Regions from separate parts of the Streptomyces sp. NPDC058373 genome, predicted to be linked through region 1. Evidence: riboswitches for the same ligand, from Rfam matches in the RefSeq annotation. Region 1 holds a riboswitch; the other holds the start of a gene.
The links. Region 1 has a riboswitch for cobalamin ahead of ACFWMZ_RS04180 (ABC transporter substrate-binding protein). Riboswitches for the same ligand answer to the same signal wherever they lie in the genome.

Region 1 (9,441 bases):
GGCCGGCCCGGGGCGTCGGGGACGTACGCGGCGATGTCGTGCTCTCGGCAGACCACCTCGTGGCGGAGCGACTCGGCCAGCGGGCGGGCGATGGCGGCCGGTACGGGGGTGACCAGGCCGACCCAGTGGCTGGAGAGGCGCGGGGTGAGGACGGGGACGGGCAGGATCAGGCGGCGGGGCAGCTTGGCGACGGCGGCGTACCGCTGCATCAGTTCGCGGTAGGTGAGGATGTCGGGGCCGCCGATGTCGAAGGTGCGGTTGACGTCGGCGGGCATGGCGGCGGCGCCGGCCAGGTAGGCGAGGACGTCGCGGACGGCGACCGGCTGCATCCGGGTGTTGACCCAGCTCGGGGTGATCATCAGCGGCAGCCGCTCGGTGAGGTAGCGGAGCATCTCGAAGGAGGCGGAGCCGGAGCCCAGCACCACGGCGGCGCGCAGCACGGTGGCGGGCACGCCGGAGTCGAGCAGGATGCGGCCGACCTCGGCACGGGAGCGCAGGTGCGGCGAGAGCCTGCTCTCGGGGACGCCCTCGGGGGTGAGGCCGCCGAGGTAGACGATGTGGCGGACCCCGGCCGCGCGGGCCTCGCGGGCGAAGATCCGGGCCGCCTCGCGGTCGGTGCGCTCGAAGTCCGAGCCGGTGCCGAGGGCGTGGACCAGGTAGTACGCCACCTCGACGCCGCGCATCGCCTCGCGCACCGAGTCGGCGTCGGTGACGTCGCCCTGGACCACCTCGGCACGCTCGGCCCAGGTCAGGTCCCGCAGCTTCCCCGGGGTACGGGCCAGGGCGCGGACCCGGTAGCCGGCGTCCAGCAGGGCGGGGGCGAGGCGGCCGCCGATGTACCCGGTGGCGCCGGTCACCAGGACCAGCGCGCCGTCGCCTCGCGGGGTGGGCTCGGTGGGGTGCTCATCGCTGCTCATGGCCTCTCTCCGGGATCGGTGACCGGGCGGAACGGCGGTGTCCGGGCCGCTCCCGGTCCACCGTCTCGCGCCACTGCTTCTTCCGCGCGTCCCGGGCGCGCGAATGCGGCGGCCGGCGGACCGTCGTCTACCGCAGTGTGCTGCTGCCGCTGGTGATCATCTTCGGCGCCGTCCTCGCCCTCGGGCTGGCCTGCGCGGTGGTCTACGCACTGGCCGAGCGGGACGTGGTCCGGGTCGACGGGCAGGTGCCGGGCATCCTCTCGATCCTGGTGATCGGCGCCGCCACCGACTACGCGCTGCTGCTCACCGCCCGGTTCCGCGAGGAACTGAGTCTGCACGGCGACCGGTTCACCGCGATGCGGCTGGCCTGGCGGCAGTCGTTCGGGCCGATCACCGCCAGCGCGGCCACCGTGGCCCTCGGTCTGCTGGCCCTGCTGCTCGCCGACCTGACCAACAACCGGGCGCTCGGCCCGGTCGGCGCCATCGGCATCGTCTGCTCGGTCTTCAGCGCCCTGACCTTCCTGCCCGCCGCCCTCGTCCTGCTGGGCCGGGTCGCCTACTGGCCCGCACGGCCCAAGGTCACCGGCACCGGCGGCAGCCACCGCCTGCGGCAGCGCGTCGCCGACCGGGTCGACCGGACGCCGCGCAAGGTCTGGGCCGTCACCCTGGCCGCCCTCATCGCGTGCGCCGCCTTCGCCCCGACGCTGGCCAGCCGGGGCGTCCCGCTGGACGAGATCCTCGTCAACGACGCGCCCTCGGTCTCCGCCCAGGAGACGCTGAGCCGCCACTTCCCCGGCGGCTCCGGCAACCCGGCGGTCGTCATCGCGGACGCCGGACGACTGGACGAGGTGACGGAGGCCGCCGAGCGGACCGAGGGCGTCGCCTCGGTCGCCCCGGTCACCGAGTCGGGGCGGCCCGGCGGCGGCGCACCGCTCGTCGTGGACGGCCGGGTCCGGATCGACGCGACCCTCCAGGACGACGCGGACAGCGACGCCGCCAAGGACACGGTGGCCCGCCTGCGCACCGCCGTCCACGCGGTCGACGGCGCCGACGCCATGGTCGGCGGCTACACCGCGCAGCAGTACGACACCCAGCGCACCGCCGAGGCCGACCGGAACCTGATCATGCCGGTGGTACTGGCGATCACCCTCGTCATCCTGGTCGCCCTGCTCCGCTCTCTGGTGACCCCGCTGCTGCTGGTGGCCACCGTGGCGCTGAACTTCGCCGCCACCCTGGGCATCGCCTCGCTGGTCTTCACCCACGTCTTCGGCTTCACCGGCACCGACGCCTCCGTCCCGCTCTACGGCTTCGTCTTCCTGGTCGCTCTCGGCGTCGACTACAACATCTTCCTGATGTCCCGGGTCCGCGAGGAGACCGCGCGGCACGGCACCCGGGAGGGCGTACGGCGCGGCCTGACCACCACTGGCGGCGTCATCACCTCGGCCGGCGTCGTCCCTGGCGGCGACCTTCGCGGCGCTCGGGGTGATCCCGCTGGCCTTCCTCGCGCAGATCGCCTTCATCGTCGCCTTCGGCGTGCTCCTCGACACCCTGGTGGTCCGCTCCCTGCTGGTGCCCGCCCTGGTCCGCGACATCGGTCCTGCCGCCTGGTGGCCGGGGGCGCTCAGCCGCCGGGCCGAGCCCGCCGAGGACGCGTCCGGGGAGCCGCGAACCCCGGCGTAAGCGCAGGCAGTACGCGTACGACGGCTCTCCCCGCCCCCGGGCGTGGGAGGGCCGCTGTGCTAGCTTTCGCACGCCAGTCGTACCCGCGCATCTCCATGCGAACGGGTCAGGGAATCCGGTGCGAACCCGGAACTGACGCGCAGCGGTGAGGGCGACGGGCGGCGCAGGACGCCACTGGGGCACGCCCCGGGAAGGCGCGCCGTCCGCACGACCCCGAGTCCGAAGACCTGCTGGCCCTCCGCCCGTACGGACGGGGTTCCTGTACGCCAGGCTTCGCGACCGAGCCTCGACACCGAAAGCCGCACCCCTGTGCCTGTTGCGCCCTTCCGCCGGACCTCCCTCGCCGCATCCTGCGCCGCTCTCGCCCTGCTGCTCACCGCCTGCTCGGGCGGAAGCCCCGCGCCGGCCGACGACGCGAAGGGGGCCGGCGCGACGACTCTGAGGAACTGCGGCCGCACCGTGACCGTCGAGCAGCCGCCGCAGCGGGCCGTCTCGCTCAACCAGGACTCGACGGAGATCCTGCTCTCGCTCGGCCTCGCCGACCGGATGACGGGCACCGCGACCTGGACCGACCCGGTCCTGCCGCACCTGGCGAAGGAGAACGCCAAGGTGAAGCGGCTCGCCGACAACAACCCCTCCTTCGAGAAGGTCCTCGACGAGGAGCCGGACTTCGTCACCGCCTCCTTCGAGTCGACCCTCGGCAAGGGCGGCGTCGCCACCCGCAAGGCGTTCGAGGACCTCGGCGTCGGCACGTACGTCTCGCCCGCCGACTGCGCCAAGTCGAACACCGGCGACGGCGACGGCTCGCGTACGACGCCGCTCTCCATGGCCGACATCCACGGCGAGGTCACCGACCTGGCCGAGGTCTTCGGGGTCGAGGAGCGCGGGAAGAAGCTCGTCACCGAACTGACCCGGCGGGCGGAGAAGGCCACCGAGGGGCTCAGCACCAAGAAGGCGCCCGCGTCCGAACGCCCGACCCTGCTCTACTGGTTCGCCAACTCCGAGGCGCCGTACATGGGCGGCTGCTGCGGGGCGCCGGGCATCATCACCGAGGCGGTCGGCGGGAAGAACGTCTTCGACGACACCAAGGACGAGTGGCCGCAGATCAACTGGGAGACGGTCGCCGACCGCGACCCCGACGTGCTGGTGATCGGCGACCTGACGCGCAAGTCGCAGACGGCGGAGAGCGCAGCCAAGAAGATCGCCTTCCTGGAGTCCAACCCGGCCACCCGCACCATGACGGCGGTGAAGAAGAAGCGGTACGTGCTGGTGAGCGGCGCGGCGATGAACCCCTCGATCCGCACGGTCGACGGCATCGAGGAAGTCGCCGCCAAGCTGCGCCAGTTCGGGTTCGCCACGTGACCGCCACCGTCGCGCGGACCGGCCCGGAGCCCGGGCGGACGCGGCGGCGGCCCGGGGCGTGGACGCTCAGCCTCCTCGCCTTGGTCCTGCTGCTGGCCTCCGTCTCGGTCGCCATCACCATCGGCCCGGCCCGCGTCTCGGTGCCGGACGTCTGGGCGGTCGTCGCCTTCCGGCTCGGCGGCGGTGAGAGCGGCCTGACGCCGATCCGCGAGGGCATCGTCTGGGAACTGCGGCTGCCGCGCACCGTGCTGGCGGCGGTCTGCGGGGCGGGGCTCGCGGTCTGCGGGGTGGTCATGCAGTCGCTGCTGCGCAACCCGCTGGCCGACCCGTTCGTCCTCGGCGTCTCCTCCGGTGCCTCCACCGGCGCGGTCGCCGTGGTCGTCCTCGGCGTCGGCGGCGGCGCCCTCTCCGTCTCCACCGGGGCCTTCATCGGCGCGCTGCTCTCCTTCGGCCTGGTGCTGCTGCTCAGCCACAGCCTGGGCGGCACCACCGACCGGGTGGTGCTCTCCGGGGTGGCGGGCATGCAGCTCTTCTCGGCGCTCACCTCGTTCATCGTGATGTTCGCCGCCGACGCCGAGCAGACCCGGGGCATCCTCTTCTGGCTCCTCGGCAGCCTCTCCGGCGCCACCTGGACCGACGTCTGGGCGTGCCTGGCGGTGCTGGCGGTGGCGCTGGTGGTGTGCGGGGCGCGGGCCACCCAGCTCGACGCCTTCGCCTTCGGCGCGGAGAGCGCCGCCGCGCTCGGCGTCTCGGTGGCGCGGACCCGGCTGATCCTGCTGAGCGTCACCGCGCTGCTCACCGCCGCGCTGGTCAGCTCGGCGGGCGCGATCGGCTTCGTCGGCCTCGTGCTGCCGCACGCCGCCCGCGCCCTGGTCGGCACCCTGCACGGGCGGCTGCTCCCGGTGGCGGCGCTGAGCGGCGCGGTCTTCCTGGTCTGGGTGGACACGCTGGCCAGGACCGTGCTGGAGCCGCAGGAGATCCCGGTCGGCGTGGTGACCTCGCTGATCGGCGTGCCCGCCTTCGTCCTCATCATGTACCGGACCCGGAGGCCCTCATGACCGGTCGGAACGCAACCCCCGCCGACGACCGGCCCGTGCTCCGGGCCGAGCGGGTCTCCCGGTCGGCCTGCGGGCGGCTGATCCTCGACGGCGTGGGGCTGGAGGCACGCCCCGGCACCACGGTGGGCCTCATCGGACCCAACGGCTCCGGCAAGTCCACGCTGCTGCGGCTGCTGGCCGGGCTGCTCGCGCCGACCGGCGGCACCGTCACCGTCGACGGCGCCACCCCTGCCGAACTGGGCCGCCGCGAGACGGCCCGGCGGCTCGCCGTCGTCGGGCAGCACGCGACGACCGACACCGACCTGACCGTCCAGGACGTGGTCGGCCTCGGTCGCGTACCGCACCGCAGGGCCTGGTCGGCGCCGAGCCCCGCCGACCGGGAGGCGGTCCGCGCGGCACTGGAGCGGACCGGGCTGACGCCACTGGCGGGGCGGCTCTGGCACACGCTCTCCGGCGGGGAGCGGCAACGGGCCCAGATCGCCCGGGCGCTCGCCCAGGAGCCGCGTCACCTGCTCCTCGACGAGCCGACCAACCACCTCGACGTGCAGCACCAGTTGGAGTTGCTCTCGCTGGTGGCGGGGTTGCCGGTGACGTCCGTGGTGGCGCTGCATGATCTCAATCTTGCAGCGATGTTCTGTGATGAGATCGTCGTGCTTCGCGCGGGGTGTGTGGTGGCCTGTGGCGCTCCCGGGGTGGTGCTCACCGAGAGCCTGATCCACGAGGTCTACGGGGTGCGGGCCGTGGTCGCCGAGGGCGCCGGAGGGCGCCCCTTCGTCCGCTTCCTGCCCCCGGGCGGCCCCCACTGACCGGCCTCAACGGCCGGCCGGGCTTGGGTTTTGGCTGAGCGCCGCTCGACCGTGCCGGTCGCAGACGGCCTCGAACGCCGGCCGGGCTGGGGTTTGGCTCGGCGCCGCTTGACCGTGCCGGTCACAGATGGCCTCAAACGCCGGCCGGGCTGGGGTTTGGCTGAGCGCCGCTCGACCGTACCGGTCACAGACGGCCTCAAACGCCGGCCGGGCTGGGGGTGGTTGCGGTTCGCCTTGACCGTGCCGGTCACCGATTGGCCTCAAGCGCCGGCCGGGCTGGGATTTCGTCGGTCGCCGCTGCCCATGAGTGCGGCCTTGCCGAGGGGTTCGCGGTTTGTCCGCGGGGTGGCGCGGGCGGGGCCGCACCGGTGTACCTCCTCACAGACTGACGAGGCTGGAGCCAGTAGTGAGTTCTGGCTCCTCACGTCAGTCCGCTGCGGGGGCACCCCGGCCCGTCCCCGCCCTCCCGTCTCGTCGGCGGCCAACCGCCGGTGGCGGGTGGGGCCGTCACCGAGCAGTCTTCCGTCCGACAGGTGCGGCCGGCCGGCGGTCACTGTGGTGGATCGGTGGTGGGGGACGGTCTCGCCCACCACCGGCGGGTGGCCGCGTACGAGACCGTGGGGTGGGGTCGTGCCGGGGTGCCCCCGCAGCAAACTGACAACCTCGGCCGCCATACTCCAACTGACCCTTGAGCTGTCAGTTTGTGAGGAGGTACCCCGGCGCGGCCCCACCCCACCCACGTACCGGAGGAACCGCGAACCCCAAGCCCGGCCGGCGCTTGAGGCCATCTTGGACCGGCACGGTCGACACGGACAGAAGCCAAAACCCAGCCCGGCCGGCGCTTGAGGCCAGCAGGGACCGGCACGGCCAAGCCGCGGCGCAGCCACACCCCAGCCCGGCCGGCGCTTGAGGCCATCAGTGACCGGCACGGTCGGGACGGACAGGACGCCAAAGAACAGCCCGGCCGGCGCTTGAGGCCAATCAGGAGCCGGCACGGCCAAGCCGCGGCGCAGCCACACCCCAGCCCGGCCGGCGCCCGAGGCCGAATCGAACAGGATACGGACGAGCGGGCGTGTCTGCCCCCGCACCCCAGCCGGACCGTGTGAACTTCCCGTGCGGGACGCACCCCCGGTGCGTCCCGCCCCCCTCCGGACACGGCCGAAAGGCAGGGAGCACCGCGATGGACCGGATCGGACAGCGCTGGCCCGCGTACTCGGGGGCCGTGCCGTGGGCGCTGCTGGTCCTGGGCATCGTGATGGACCTGGCCACTCCCACCGAGGTCAGCGGTGGCCCGCTGATGGTGCTGGCCTGTGTGGCGGCCGGGGTCATCATGTCGTTCCGGGGCACGGTGCGCCTGGTGGTGGCGGCCTTCGTCATCGAGCTGCTGACCGGCCTCAGCCAAGGCGGCTTCGGCGACCACCAGGAGACCATCGACCTGGTGTACATCGTGGTCGCCGGGCTCGTCGCGCTCGACCTCGACCGCCTGCTCTTCCGCTACGGCAAGCGCATCTCGGCGGTCCGCACGGTCGCCGAGAGCGTGCAGTTGGCGCTGCTGCCCGATCCCCCGGTGCGGCTCGCCGGGTACGACATCGCCGCCTCCTACCGGGCGGCCCAGACCGAGGCGCGGATCGGCGGCGATCTGTACGCCGTCCACGACAGCCCCTGGGGAGTACGGGTCTTCATCGGGGACGTACGCGGCAAGGGGATGGGCGCGGTCAGCACCGTCGCCCTGCTGCTCGGCGCCTTCCGGGAGGCCGCGGAGGACGTGCCCACCCTGGAGGCGCTCGGCGCCCGGCTGGACCGCCGGATGTCCCGCGAGGCGGCCGGGCTGGGCGAGGAGCTGGAGCTGGAGGGGTTCGCCACGGCGGTCCTCGCGGAGTTCCCGCACGGCGGGCGGGCGGTGCGGCTGTTGAACTTCGGCCACCCGGGTCCGTACCTGGTGGCCGACCGGCACGCCCGGGCCCTCGACGCCGAGGTGCCGAACCTCCCCCTGGGCATGTCCGGGTTCGGCCAGGAGGTCTCGCCGCACCAGGAGCACCCCTTCCCGCCAGGGTCGAGTCTGCTCTTCGTCACCGACGGGGTGACCGAGGCGCGGAACTCCGAGGGCGCCTTCTTCGACCCGGCGCGGGAGCTGGAGGGCATGAGCTGCTCCTCCGCGCGGGCGGCGGTCGCCGGCCTCCTCACCCGCGTCGACGCGTGGACCAACGGCGTCTCCACCGACGACCGCGCGGTCCTCGCGGTCGCCCACTGACCGGCGTACGCGCCCCCGGTCTCGTCACCCGCCCCTGATCGCCCCCTCCACCGCCGCCAGCCGGTCGGCGAGGAGTCCGAGGGCGGCGACGGCACGGCCGAACTGGTCGCCGTCGGCGCCGCCGATCGCCTGGTGGCGGACGTGGGCCGCGCACACCTGGTCCCAGCGCGCGGCCTGTTCCTCGGTCAGCCGGCCGCGCAGGGCGGCCAGTTTCAGCAGGTTGGCCTCGGCGCCGCCGGTGAGGGTCTGGGCCTCGGCGCGGTAATGGTCGTCGACGAGCGCGGCCAGCTCGGCCGCGTCCATGACCGGGGAGATCCGCTCGGCGATGCGGTTCATGTTGCGGTACGAGCCCTGGAGGCGGAACGGGGGTTCGGTACGGGTCTCGTCGGCCTGGGCGGCGGAGGCGATGTACGCGGAGTTGACCGCGAGGACCGTCTCGCGGGCCGTCAGCAGGTGGCGCAGGACGGCGGTGGCGCGCTCGCGCTCGACGGGCGGGCAGGGCGCCAGGAGCGCGTCGGGCCGGGCGGAGGCGTCGCCGCGGGCGAAGCGGAGGAAGAGGTCGAGGTCGGCGCGGTCGCGGCCGGCCAGCGGGGCGAGGTCGGGGTGGGAGGTGAGGGCGTTCTCCACGAAGCTCTGCGCGAAGGCGTCCTCCTTGCCGGTGAGGACGTCGCCGAGGTTCCAGACGTCGGCGCGGTTGGCGAGCATGTCCGGGACCCGGAAGAGGTGCCCGGACTCGGTGTACGGGTTGCCGGTCATGCAGATGGCGAAGCGCTTGCCGCGCAGGTCGTAGCTGCGGGCGCGGCCGTCCTGGACGCCGTCGACGCGGCGTTGGGCGTCGCAGAGCGGGATGAACTTCTGGAGGAGTTCGGGCGAGAGGTGCTGGATGTCGTCGATGTGGAGCAGGGTGTTGCTGCCCGCGGCCAGCGCGAAGTTGATCTTTTCGATCTCCTGGCGGGCGGTGGCGTCGGGCGCCTCGGCCGGGTCGAGCGAGGTGACGCGGTGGCCGATGGCGGGCCCGTCGACGCGGACCCGGAGCAGGCCGAGGCGGTCGGCGACGTACTCCATCAGAGTCGTCTTGCCGTAGCCGGGCGGGGAGAGGAGGAGCAGCAGGCCGCTGTGGTCGGTGCGGCGGGCGGCTCCGGCGGCGCCGATCTGCTTGGCGAGGTTGTCGCCGACGAGCGGCAGGTAGACCTCGTCGATGAGGCGGTTGCGGACGAAGGAGGTGAGGACGCCGGTGCGGTGCTGGTCGAGGCGGAGCCGGTCGCGTTCGGCGGCGACCAGGGCGGCGCGGCGGGCCTGGTAGGCGCGGAAGCCGGGCAGGGTGCGGGTGGCGAAGTGCCGGGTGCGGGCGAGGAAGGTGTCGAGCC
Region 2 (9,441 bases), on a different contig from region 1:
GCCCCGGTCGCCGCGGTAGGCCAGGGAGAGCACCGGCAGGCCGAGGCGGTGCAGCTGCTCGGTCACGACCAAGGGGTGCTCGATGGTGCCGGCCAGGCCGTGGACGGCCACCACCCAGGTGCGGCGGTCGCCGGGCACCATCCAGCCGGGCAGGACGCCCAGTTCGCCGGGGATCTCGACCCCGGCGTAGGAGAGGCCGAGGGCGGTGGCGGGGTCGCCGCTGTAGAGCTGCGGGGTGAGCCAGGCCCGGTCGCCGGTGCCGGGGGTGCCGTGGAAGACGCGCTCCAGGCGGCGGACCACGGTGTCGGCGGCGACCTCGCCCTCGGTGCGGTCGAGCACCGGCCCCACGGCGGCGTGGAAGTCGCTTCCCGCGAGGCCGTAGCGGCCGGGGCGCAGGGAGGCGAGGTCGCGGGTGAGGACGATCCGCCCGCCCTCGGCCCGGTGGACCGTCAGCTTCGGTTCGGTCCGCAGCCGGTGGCCTGGTGGGAGCCGCAGGGCGGCGTCGCTGGCGTACCGGCCGGCCGCGACGGCGGCGACCCCGGCTCCGACTGCGGCGGTGACGGCCAGTGCCGTCGTTCGGGCGATACGCACCGCTCCAGTCTGCGGGCAGAGACCGCCTCCCGGCCAGTGGGCGTGGCCCGGGGGGTCACGTGGCGGGCGCCGGGCGGGCCGGGCGGCGGGTCAGCCCTCCGGCTGGCCGTAACCGCGCAGCCGGTCGGCGGCGGCCGCGAGCCGGCCGGTGTCGAGGAGGGCCGGGGTGTGGCCGGGGACGGAGCGGGCCAGCAGCCAGACGCGGCACATCCACTCCAGCTGGGCGGTGCGCTCCAGCGCCTGGCCGAGGGTGTCGCCGGTGGTGACGGTGCCGTGGTTGCGCAGCAGGCAGCCGGTGCGGTCGCGGAGGGCCTCGAGGAGGTGGGCGGCGAGTTCCCGGGTGCCGTAGAGGGCGTACGGGGCGGTGCGGACCGGGCCGCCGAACGCGGCCGCCATGTAGTGGACCGGCGGCAGGGTGTCGACGAGCGTGGAGACGGCGGTGGCGTGCGGGGCGTGGGTGTGGACGACGGCGCGGGCCGTGCCGGTGCGGTACACGGCGAGGTGGAGCGGCAGTTCGCTGGTGGGCTTCAGCGTGCCGAGGACCTGGCGGCCGTCCGGGGTGACGGCGACGGTGTCCTCGGGGCCGAGCTGGTCGTAGGGGACGCCGGTGGGGGTGATGAGGACGAGGTCCCGCGCGGTGCCGCCGCCCGGGCCGCCGGGGGTGACGCGGACGGAGACGTTGCCGGAGGTGCCGACCACCAGCCCGTCGCGGACGGTGGCCCGGGCCGTCTCCAGCAGGGCCCGCCAGGCGCGGGCGACGGTACCGTCCTGGTCCGCCAGGGCATCCTGGGCCTCCTGGACTTCCTGGTCTTCCCGGTGCTGCTCCAGCTTCTTCTCCATGGCGCGGGATCCTGCCACGGGGCTCCCCCGCGAGGGCAGCCGCCGCCCGAGGCGCGCCCCGCACCCCCAGCCCTCGCCCGGCGGCACTCCCCCGCCGGGCGGTCGCCCCGGCGTACGCACCCGCCCCCCGAAGCCCTCTCCGGCGCACGCCCCGTCCCCAGCCACCCACAGGGCATTCCGCTTCGCCGCCGCCGGCCCCGCCCGGGGCGTGCGACCTGCCTCACATCGCGGCTCCGCGGGCACCCCTGCCGAAGGCCGTGATCGAGGGCAGGAAAGGCCCCGGGAGCCGCTCCCCCACGGGGTCGGGGCGGGTCCGGGGACGAGGCGGCCGCCCGGGCTCCGGTTCGGGTCACCACGTTGCCCGGCTCAGTTCATCTTCCGTTCACTCAACACCCCTACGTTCAACGAGCCAACGACGTCCCACAGAAGTCCGGGTAAATGGAACACATCACGCTTCTCCTCGGGATCGTGATCGTGACCGCTCTCGTGTTCGACTTCACGAACGGTTTCCACGACACAGCCAACGCGATGGCCACCACCATCTCGACCGGCGCGATGAGGCCCAAGGCCGCGGTGGCGATGTCCGCCGTCCTCAACCTCGTCGGCGCGTTCCTCTCCGTGGAGGTCGCCAAGACGATCTCCGGCGGACTCATCAACGAGGACGGCCTGAAGACGGAAGTCATCTTCGCCGCCCTCGTCGGCGCCATTCTGTGGAATCTTCTGACCTGGCTCGTCGGTCTGCCGTCGAGCTCCTCGCACGCGCTCTTCGGCGGCCTCATCGGCGCCGCGGTGATGTCGGCGGGCTGGTCCTCCGTCAACGGCGGCACCGTCGTCACCAAGGTGCTGCTCCCGGCGCTCGCCGCGCCGCTCGTCGCCGGCCTCGCCGCGATGCTCGCCACCCGGCTGACCTTCCGGATCAACCGGAACGTGGACGAGAAGTCCACCGCCAAGGGCTACCGCGCCGGACAGATCGCCTCGGCCGGCCTGGTCTCGCTGGCGCACGGCACCAACGACGCCCAGAAGACGATGGGTGTCATCACCCTCGCCCTGGTGACCGGCGGTGTCCTCGCGCCCGGCTCCAACCCCCCGATGTGGGTCATCGTCTCCGCCGGTGTCGCCATCGCGCTCGGTACGTACCTGGGCGGCTGGCGCATCATCCGGACCATGGGCAAGGGCCTCACCGACCTCACGCCGCCGCAGGGCTTCGCCGCCCAGACCAGCGCCGCGACGGTCATCCTGGCCTCCTCCCACCTGGGCTTCTCCCTCTCCACCACCCAGTCGTGCTCCGGCGCGGTGATGGGTGCGGGCCTCGGCCGCAAGGGCGGTGTCGTCCGCTGGTCGACCGCCACCCGGATGTTCGTCGCCTGGGGCCTGACGCTCCCGGCCGCCGCCCTGGTCGGCGCGGCCGCCGAGTTCCTCACCAAGCAGGGCGACTGGGGCGTCGCCGCCACCGCGGTCCTGCTGGTCGGCGGGTCCTTCGCGATCTGGCTGCGCTCGCGCCGCTCCCCCGTCACCCACGACAACGTCAACGACGTCGAGCCGGGCCAGGACGAGCCCTCGGGCGTCGTCACCCAGGCCATGGCCTCCGTCGCCCCGCCGCCCACCGGCGCGGCCGCCGCCTCCGACGAGGCCGCCGCCTCGGACGCCTCCGGCGAGCGGGACGACGACGACCGGGACGGCGACGGTCCGGCGGGCGGCTCCCCGCTCTCCTCGATCCCCGGCCAGCCCGGCCACTCCTCCGCCGAACCGGCCCGGCCGGCCACGGTCTGACCCGGCCTCGCGTACGTAAGGACACCTCACCATGCACATCGACTGGGCAGCCCTCGGCGCCGTCTTCGGCGTGAGCCTCGTGGTCACCGTCGCGCTCGTCGGCTTCTTCACCCTCGGCATCGTGGGCCTCTCCAAGGGCGCGAGCAGCACGCAGGGCGGCGGATCCGGCGCCCTCGCCAGGACCGGCGGCTACCTCTGCTTCGCCCTCTGCGCGGCGGCGGTCGCCTACGGGATCTACATCATCGTGGCCTGAGGGCCACCTCCCGCCGCGAAGGGCGGACCGGACGTACGGCGTCCGGCCCGCCCTTCGGCGTACGGCGGCGCGGGCGCCCGGTGCCGCGCCGCCCCCGCTGTGGGGCTCCACACACTCTTCGCCGCAGGTCAACGGTGAGTTGACTGGTGTTCCGGGCACGTGGTGGACTGCCGGGGCCGAAACACGGAGGCAGCAGAGGAAGCCGGTGCGAATCCGGCGCGGTCCCGCCACTGTCACCGGGGAGCGGCATCTCCGCCGAGCGCCACGGCCCCCAGGGGCTGGAAGGCCAGGGGATGCCGCCGATCCGGAAGCCAGGAGACTCTCGCCCCCGGTCACGTCGAACCAGGGCGCGGACCCTGAGTGAGGACACACCGCCATGCGTGGCTGCCCGTCGCCGCCCCCTCCAGCCGTCCACCGGTCCCCCGAGCGCCGAACGGACTGAGCCCCGTGGACCGTGCCGGCCGCGTCTTCGCGTGCGGCGCCACCGCCGGGCTGCTGGCCGACGCCCTTCTCGCCGACCCCGGCCGGGGCCACCCCGTGGCCCTCTTCGGCCGGGCGGCCGCCGCCGTGGAGCGGCGCCTGTGGCACGACCACCGCGGCTGGGGCGCCCTGCACACCGCGCTCTGCGCGGGCGGCGCCACCGCCGCCGCCGCGCTGGCCGGTCGAGCCGTACGCCGCCACCCGCGCGGCGCCGTCGCGCTGACCGCCACCACGACCTGGGCCGTGGTCGGCGGCACCTCGCTGGTGCGTGAGGCCCGGCTGATCGGCGCCGCCCTCCAGGCCGGTGACGTGGCCGAGGCGCGGCGGCTGCTGCCCCGCCTCTGCGGGCGCGACCCGCAGGCGCTGGACGCCGACGCGCTGGCCCGTGCCGTGGTGGAGTCGGTCGCCGAGAACACCTCGGACGCGGTGGTCGGCGCCCTGGTCTGGGGCGCGGTCGCGGGCGTCCCCGGCCTCGTCGGGTTCCGCGCCGTCAACACGCTGGACGCCATGGTCGGCCACAAGTCGCCCCGGCTGCGCCGGTTCGGCTGGGCCTCGGCCCGCCTCGACGACGCCGTCGGCTACCCGGGGGCGCGGCTGACGGCCGCCCTCGCCGTCCTCGCCGGACCCGACCCGCGTGGCGCCGTCCGGGCCTGGCGCGCCGACGCGCACCGCCACCCGAGCCCCAACGCGGGCCCGGTCGAGGCGGCGTTCGCCGGCGCGCTCGGGGTGCGGCTCGGCGGGACCCTGGCGTACGGCGGGCGGACCGAGCACCGGCCGGTGCTCGGCGGCCAGGGCCGCCCGGTGCGGCCCGGCGACATCGAACGGGCCGCCCGGCTCTCCCGGCGCGTCGGGGCGCTGGCCCTGGTGGCGGGGGCGGGCGCACGCCTGGCCGCCGGAGCGGTACGCGGGCGCGCCCGGCGCGCGGGAACCGGGAAGGGACGGGCAGGGGCATGAGCGGCGGAGTGCTGATCGCGGGGACCACCTCGGACGCCGGGAAGAGCGTGCTGACGGCGGGCATCTGCCGGTGGCTGGCGCGGCGCGGGGTGAAGGTGGCGCCGTTCAAGGGGCAGAACATGTCCCTCAACTCGTTCGTCACCCGGGAGGGCGCGGAGATCGGCCGGGCCCAGGCCATGCAGGCGCAGGCCGCCCGCGTCGAGCCGACGGCGCTGATGAACCCGGTCCTGCTCAAGCCCGGCAGCGACCGCTCCAGCCAGGTCGTGCTGCTCGGCAAGCCGGTCGGGGAGCTGAGCGCCCAGGGTTTCTTCGGCTCGGCACGGCCCGGGGAGCCGGCGCGTGCGGTGGCGGGCGGCCGCCGTGAGGCACTGCTGGAACCGGTGCTGGAGTGCCTGGCCCGGCTGCGGGCCGAGCACGACGTGGTGGTCTGCGAGGGCGCGGGCAGCCCCGCCGAGATCAACCTGCGCCGCACCGACATCGTCAACATGGGCGTGGCCCGCGCGGCGAAGCTGCCGGTGCTGGTGGTCGGCGACATCGACCGGGGCGGGGTCTTCGCCTCGTTCTTCGGCACCACGGCACTGCTGGCCCCCGAGGACCAGGCGTTGGTGGCCGGGTACGTGGTCAACAAGTTCCGGGGCGACGTCGAGTTGCTGAAGCCCGGCGTCGAGATGCTGCGGGGCATCACCGGACGGCACACCTACGGCGTCCTGCCGTACGCCGACGGGCTCGGCATCGACGAGGAGGACGGGCTGCGGGTCTCGCTGCGCGGCGCGGTCCGCGAGTCGGTGGTGGCACCGCCGGTCGGCGAGGACGTGCTGCGGGTCGCGGTCTGCGCGGTGCCGCTGATGTCGAACTTCACCGACGTGGACGCGCTGGCCGCCGAACCGGGCGTGGTGGTGCGGTTCGTGGACCGGGCCGAGGAGCTGGCCGACGCCGACCTGGTGGTGGTCCCCGGCACCCGGGGCACGGTCCGCGCGCTGGCCTGGCTGCGTGAGCGGGGTCTGGCCGACGCGCTGCTGCGGCGGGTCGCCGAGGGGCGGCCGGTGCTCGGCATCTGCGGCGGCTACCAGCTCCTCGGCGAGCGGATCGAGGACGAGGTGGAGTCCCGGGCGGGCACCGTGGCGGGGCTCGGCGTGCTGCCGGTGCGAGTGCGGTTCGCGGCCGGGAAGACGCTGGCGCGGCCGGCCGGTTCGGCCCTCGGCGAGCCGGCCGAGGGGTACGAGATCCATCACGGCGTCGCCGAGGTACGGGGCGGCGAGCCGGTCTTCACCGACGCGGCCGGGCGGGCCCTGGACGGCTGCCGGGTCGGCGCGGTGTGGGGCACCCACTGGCACGGCTCGCTGGAGAGCGACGGCTACCGCAGGGCCTTCCTCACCGAGGTGGCCCGGGCCGCGGGCCGCCGCTTCGTCCCCGCCCCCGACACCTCCTTCGGCCTGCTCCGCGAGGAGCAGCTCGACCGGCTCGGCGACCTGATCGAGGAGCACGCCGACACCGAGGCGCTGCTGCGCCTCATCGAGCGGGGCGCCCCGCCCGGCCTGCCGTTCCTCCCGCCGGGAGCGCCATGACCCGCGCCCCGGTCAGCGAGCCTCACGCCCGCACGCCCGGGCTCCGCCCTCCCGGCGGCCCCGCGTCCCCTGTCCGCCGTACCCCTGCCGCCGCGCGGCGCGTGGTCTTGGTGAGTGAAGGAGTGAAGTCCCGATGAGTACCAGTTCCCGCTATCCGTTCACCGCGATCGTCGGTCAGGACGACCTGCGGCTGGCGCTGCTGCTGAACGCGGTCTCCCCGGCGGTCGGCGGTGTCCTCGTCCGGGGGGAGAAGGGCACCGCCAAGTCGACGGCGGTACGCGCGCTGGCCGCGCTGCTGCCGCCGGTGCGGGCCGTGGAGGGGTGCCGCTTCTCCTGCGACCCGGCCGCGCCCGACCCCGACTGCCCGGACGGGCCGCACCCGGTGGACGGGCAGGGCGGCCGGGGCCGGGAGCGGGCGGCGCGGATGGTGGAGCTGCCGGTCGGCGCCTCCGAGGACCGGCTGGTCGGCGCGCTCGACATCGAACGGGCCCTGGCGGAGGGCGTGAAGGCGTTCGAGCCGGGCCTGCTGGCCGACGCGCACCGCGGCATCCTCTACGTCGACGAGGTCAACCTCCTCCACGACCACCTCATCGACCTGCTGCTCGACGCGGCGGCGATGGGCGCCTCGTACGTGGAGCGCGAGGGCGTCTCGGTGCGGCACGCGGCCCGCTTCCTGCTGGTCGGCACGATGAACCCGGAGGAGGGCGAGCTGCGCCCGCAGCTGCTGGACCGGTTCGGTCTGACCGTGGAGGTCGCCGCCTCCCGGGAGCCGGGCCAGCGCGTCGAGGTGGTCCGCCGCCGCCTCGCCTTCGAGGACGACCCGGCCGCCTTCGCGGGCCGCTGGTCCGGCGAGGAGGCCGAGCTGCGCGAGCGGGTGGCCGCCGCCCGGGCGCTGCTGCCCCAGGTACGCCTGGGCGACGGGGCGCTGCGCCGGATCGCGGCGGTGTGCGCGGCGTTCGAGGTCGACGGGATGCGCGGCGACCTGGTGATGGCGCGCACCGCGACGGCGCTGGCCGCCTGGGCCGGGCGCACCGAGGTCGCCGTCGAGGACGTACGGCAGGCCGCGCTGCTGGCGCTGCCGCACCGGCGCCGCCGCAACCCCTTCGACGCACCGGGCCTGGACGAGGAGAAGCTGGACGAGGTGCTGCGGGACGCCGCCGCCGACGACCCCGAGGACGAGCCGCCGACGCCGCCCGAGGGGCAGGCGCCGGAGGACCCGGCCGACGGCGACGGCGACGACGGCCCGGGCCCGGACGGCGGCGGGGGCGGGGGCGGGCAGCCCGACCCCGGCGACGGCGGTTCCGGCGGGGTCCCGCCGCAGCGCGCCGAGGACTCCGGTGCCGGGGCACCCGAAGACGCGCCCGAGGCGCTGACCGGGCGGGAGCCCGGCGAGCCCGCCGGCGGTACGCCCCGCCCGGCCTCGGCGGAGCAGCAGGCGGTGGCGGCGGGCGAACCCTTCCGCACCAAGGCGCTCAGCGTGCCGGGGCTCGGCGCGGGCGCTGCGGGCCGCAGGTCCCGGGCGCGTACCGAGCACGGCAGGACCACCGGCGCCACCCGCCCCGAGGGCGCGCTGACCAAGCTGCACCTGACGGCGACGGTCCGGGCGGCCGCCCCGCACCAGCGGGCGCGCGGCCGGTCGGGGCGGGGCCTGGTGGTGCGCCGCGACGACCTGCGGCAGGCGACCCGGGAGGGCCGCGAGGGCAACCTCGTGCTCTTCGTGGTGGACGCCTCCGGGTCGATGGCGGCCCGCAAGCGGATGGGGGCGGTCAAGGGCGCGGTGCTGTCGCTGCTCCTCGACGCCTACCAGCGGCGCGACAAGGTGGGGCTGGTGACGTTCCGGGGCCGCGAGGCCGAGGTGGCGCTGCCCCCGACCTCGTCGGTGGACGCGGCCGCCGCCCGCCTCCAGTCGCTGCCGACCGGCGGCCGGACCCCGCTGGCGGCGGGCCTGCTGAGGGCCCACGACGTGCTGCGGGTGGAGCGGCTGCGGGACGCCACCCGCCGCCCGCTGCTGGTCGTCGTCACCGACGGCCGGGCCACCGGCGGCCCCGAGCCGGTGGCGCTGGCGGCCAGGGCCGCCCGGCTGCACGCCGCCGAGGCGACCGCGAGTGTGGTCGTCGACTGCGAGGCGGGCCCGGTCCGCCTCGGGCTCGCCGCCGAACTCGCCCGCGAACTGCGGGGCACCGCCGTCACCTTGGACGAGCTGCGGGCCGAGGCGCTCACCGGCCTGGTCAAGGACGTCACCGATCACCACCACGCCCGGAGGGCCGCGTAATGCCGCAGGGACAGCCGTCCGTCGTCCCCGAGGACGGACTCACCACACGTCAGCGCCGCAACCGTCCCCTGGTCGCGGTCCACACCGGCCCCGGCAAGGGCAAGTCGACGGCGGCCTTCGGGCTGGCGCTGCGCGCCTGGAACCAGGGATGGCCGATCGGGGTGTTCCAGTTCGTCAAGTCGGCGAAGTGGAAGGTCGGCGAGGAGAACGCGCTGAAGGTGCTGGGCGCCGGCAGCGAGGGCGGCCGCGTCGACTGGCACAAGATGGGCGAGGGCTGGTCGTGGGTGCAGCGCGACGACCAGCAGGACAACGAGGCCAAGGCGCGCGAGGGGTGGGAGCAGGTCAAGCGCGACCTGGCCGCCGAGACGTACCGGCTGTACGTGCTGGACGAGTTCGCCTATCCGCTGCACTGGGGATGGATCGACACCGCCGAGGTCATCGAGGTGCTGCGGGCCCGCCCCGGCAACCAGCACGTGGTGATCACCGGCCGCAACGCCCCCGCCGAACTGGTGGACTTCGCCGACCTGGTCACCGAGATGACCAAGGTGAAGCACCCGATGGACGCGGGCCAGAAGGGCCAGCGAGGCATCGAGTGGTGAGGACGCTCCACATGCCCCGCCTGGTGGTGGCGGCCCCGTCGTCGGGCAGCGGCAAGACGACGGTGGCGACCGGCCTGATGGCTGCCTTCACCGGGCGGGGCCTGGCGGTCTCGCCGC

Region 2: linked by a shared signal. The riboswitch ahead of ACFWMZ_RS19270 (cobalamin biosynthesis protein) and the one ahead of ACFWMZ_RS04180 (ABC transporter substrate-binding protein) in region 1 are both predicted to bind cobalamin.

Annotation. Positions count from the first base shown of each region.
Region 1 covers NZ_JBHXJE010000004.1:51,898-61,338, reverse strand. The annotation lists gene ACFWMZ_RS04190 (SDR family oxidoreductase) at 1-917, opposite strand, end outside; partial or broken gene ACFWMZ_RS04185 (MMPL family transporter) at 1,040-2,597, shown strand; cobalamin riboswitch at 2,655-2,847, shown strand; gene ACFWMZ_RS04180 (ABC transporter substrate-binding protein) at 2,907-3,959, shown strand; gene ACFWMZ_RS04175 (FecCD family ABC transporter permease) at 3,956-5,017, shown strand; gene ACFWMZ_RS04170 (ABC transporter ATP-binding protein) at 5,014-5,823, shown strand; gene ACFWMZ_RS04165 (PP2C family protein-serine/threonine phosphatase) at 7,004-8,074, shown strand; gene ACFWMZ_RS04160 (DNA repair ATPase) at 8,099-9,441, opposite strand, start outside.
Region 2 covers NZ_JBHXJE010000033.1:21,227-30,667, reverse strand. The annotation lists gene ACFWMZ_RS19290 (alpha/beta hydrolase) at 1-591, opposite strand, end outside; gene ACFWMZ_RS19285 (class II aldolase/adducin family protein) at 682-1,449, opposite strand; gene ACFWMZ_RS19280 (anion permease) at 1,870-3,201, shown strand; gene ACFWMZ_RS19275 (hypothetical protein) at 3,233-3,454, shown strand; cobalamin riboswitch at 3,649-3,776, shown strand; gene ACFWMZ_RS19270 (cobalamin biosynthesis protein) at 3,902-4,888, shown strand; gene ACFWMZ_RS19265 (cobyric acid synthase) at 4,885-6,453, shown strand; gene ACFWMZ_RS19260 (putative cobaltochelatase) at 6,587-8,725, shown strand; gene cobO (cob(I)yrinic acid a,c-diamide adenosyltransferase) at 8,725-9,324, shown strand; gene ACFWMZ_RS19250 (cobyrinate a,c-diamide synthase) at 9,336-9,441, shown strand, end outside.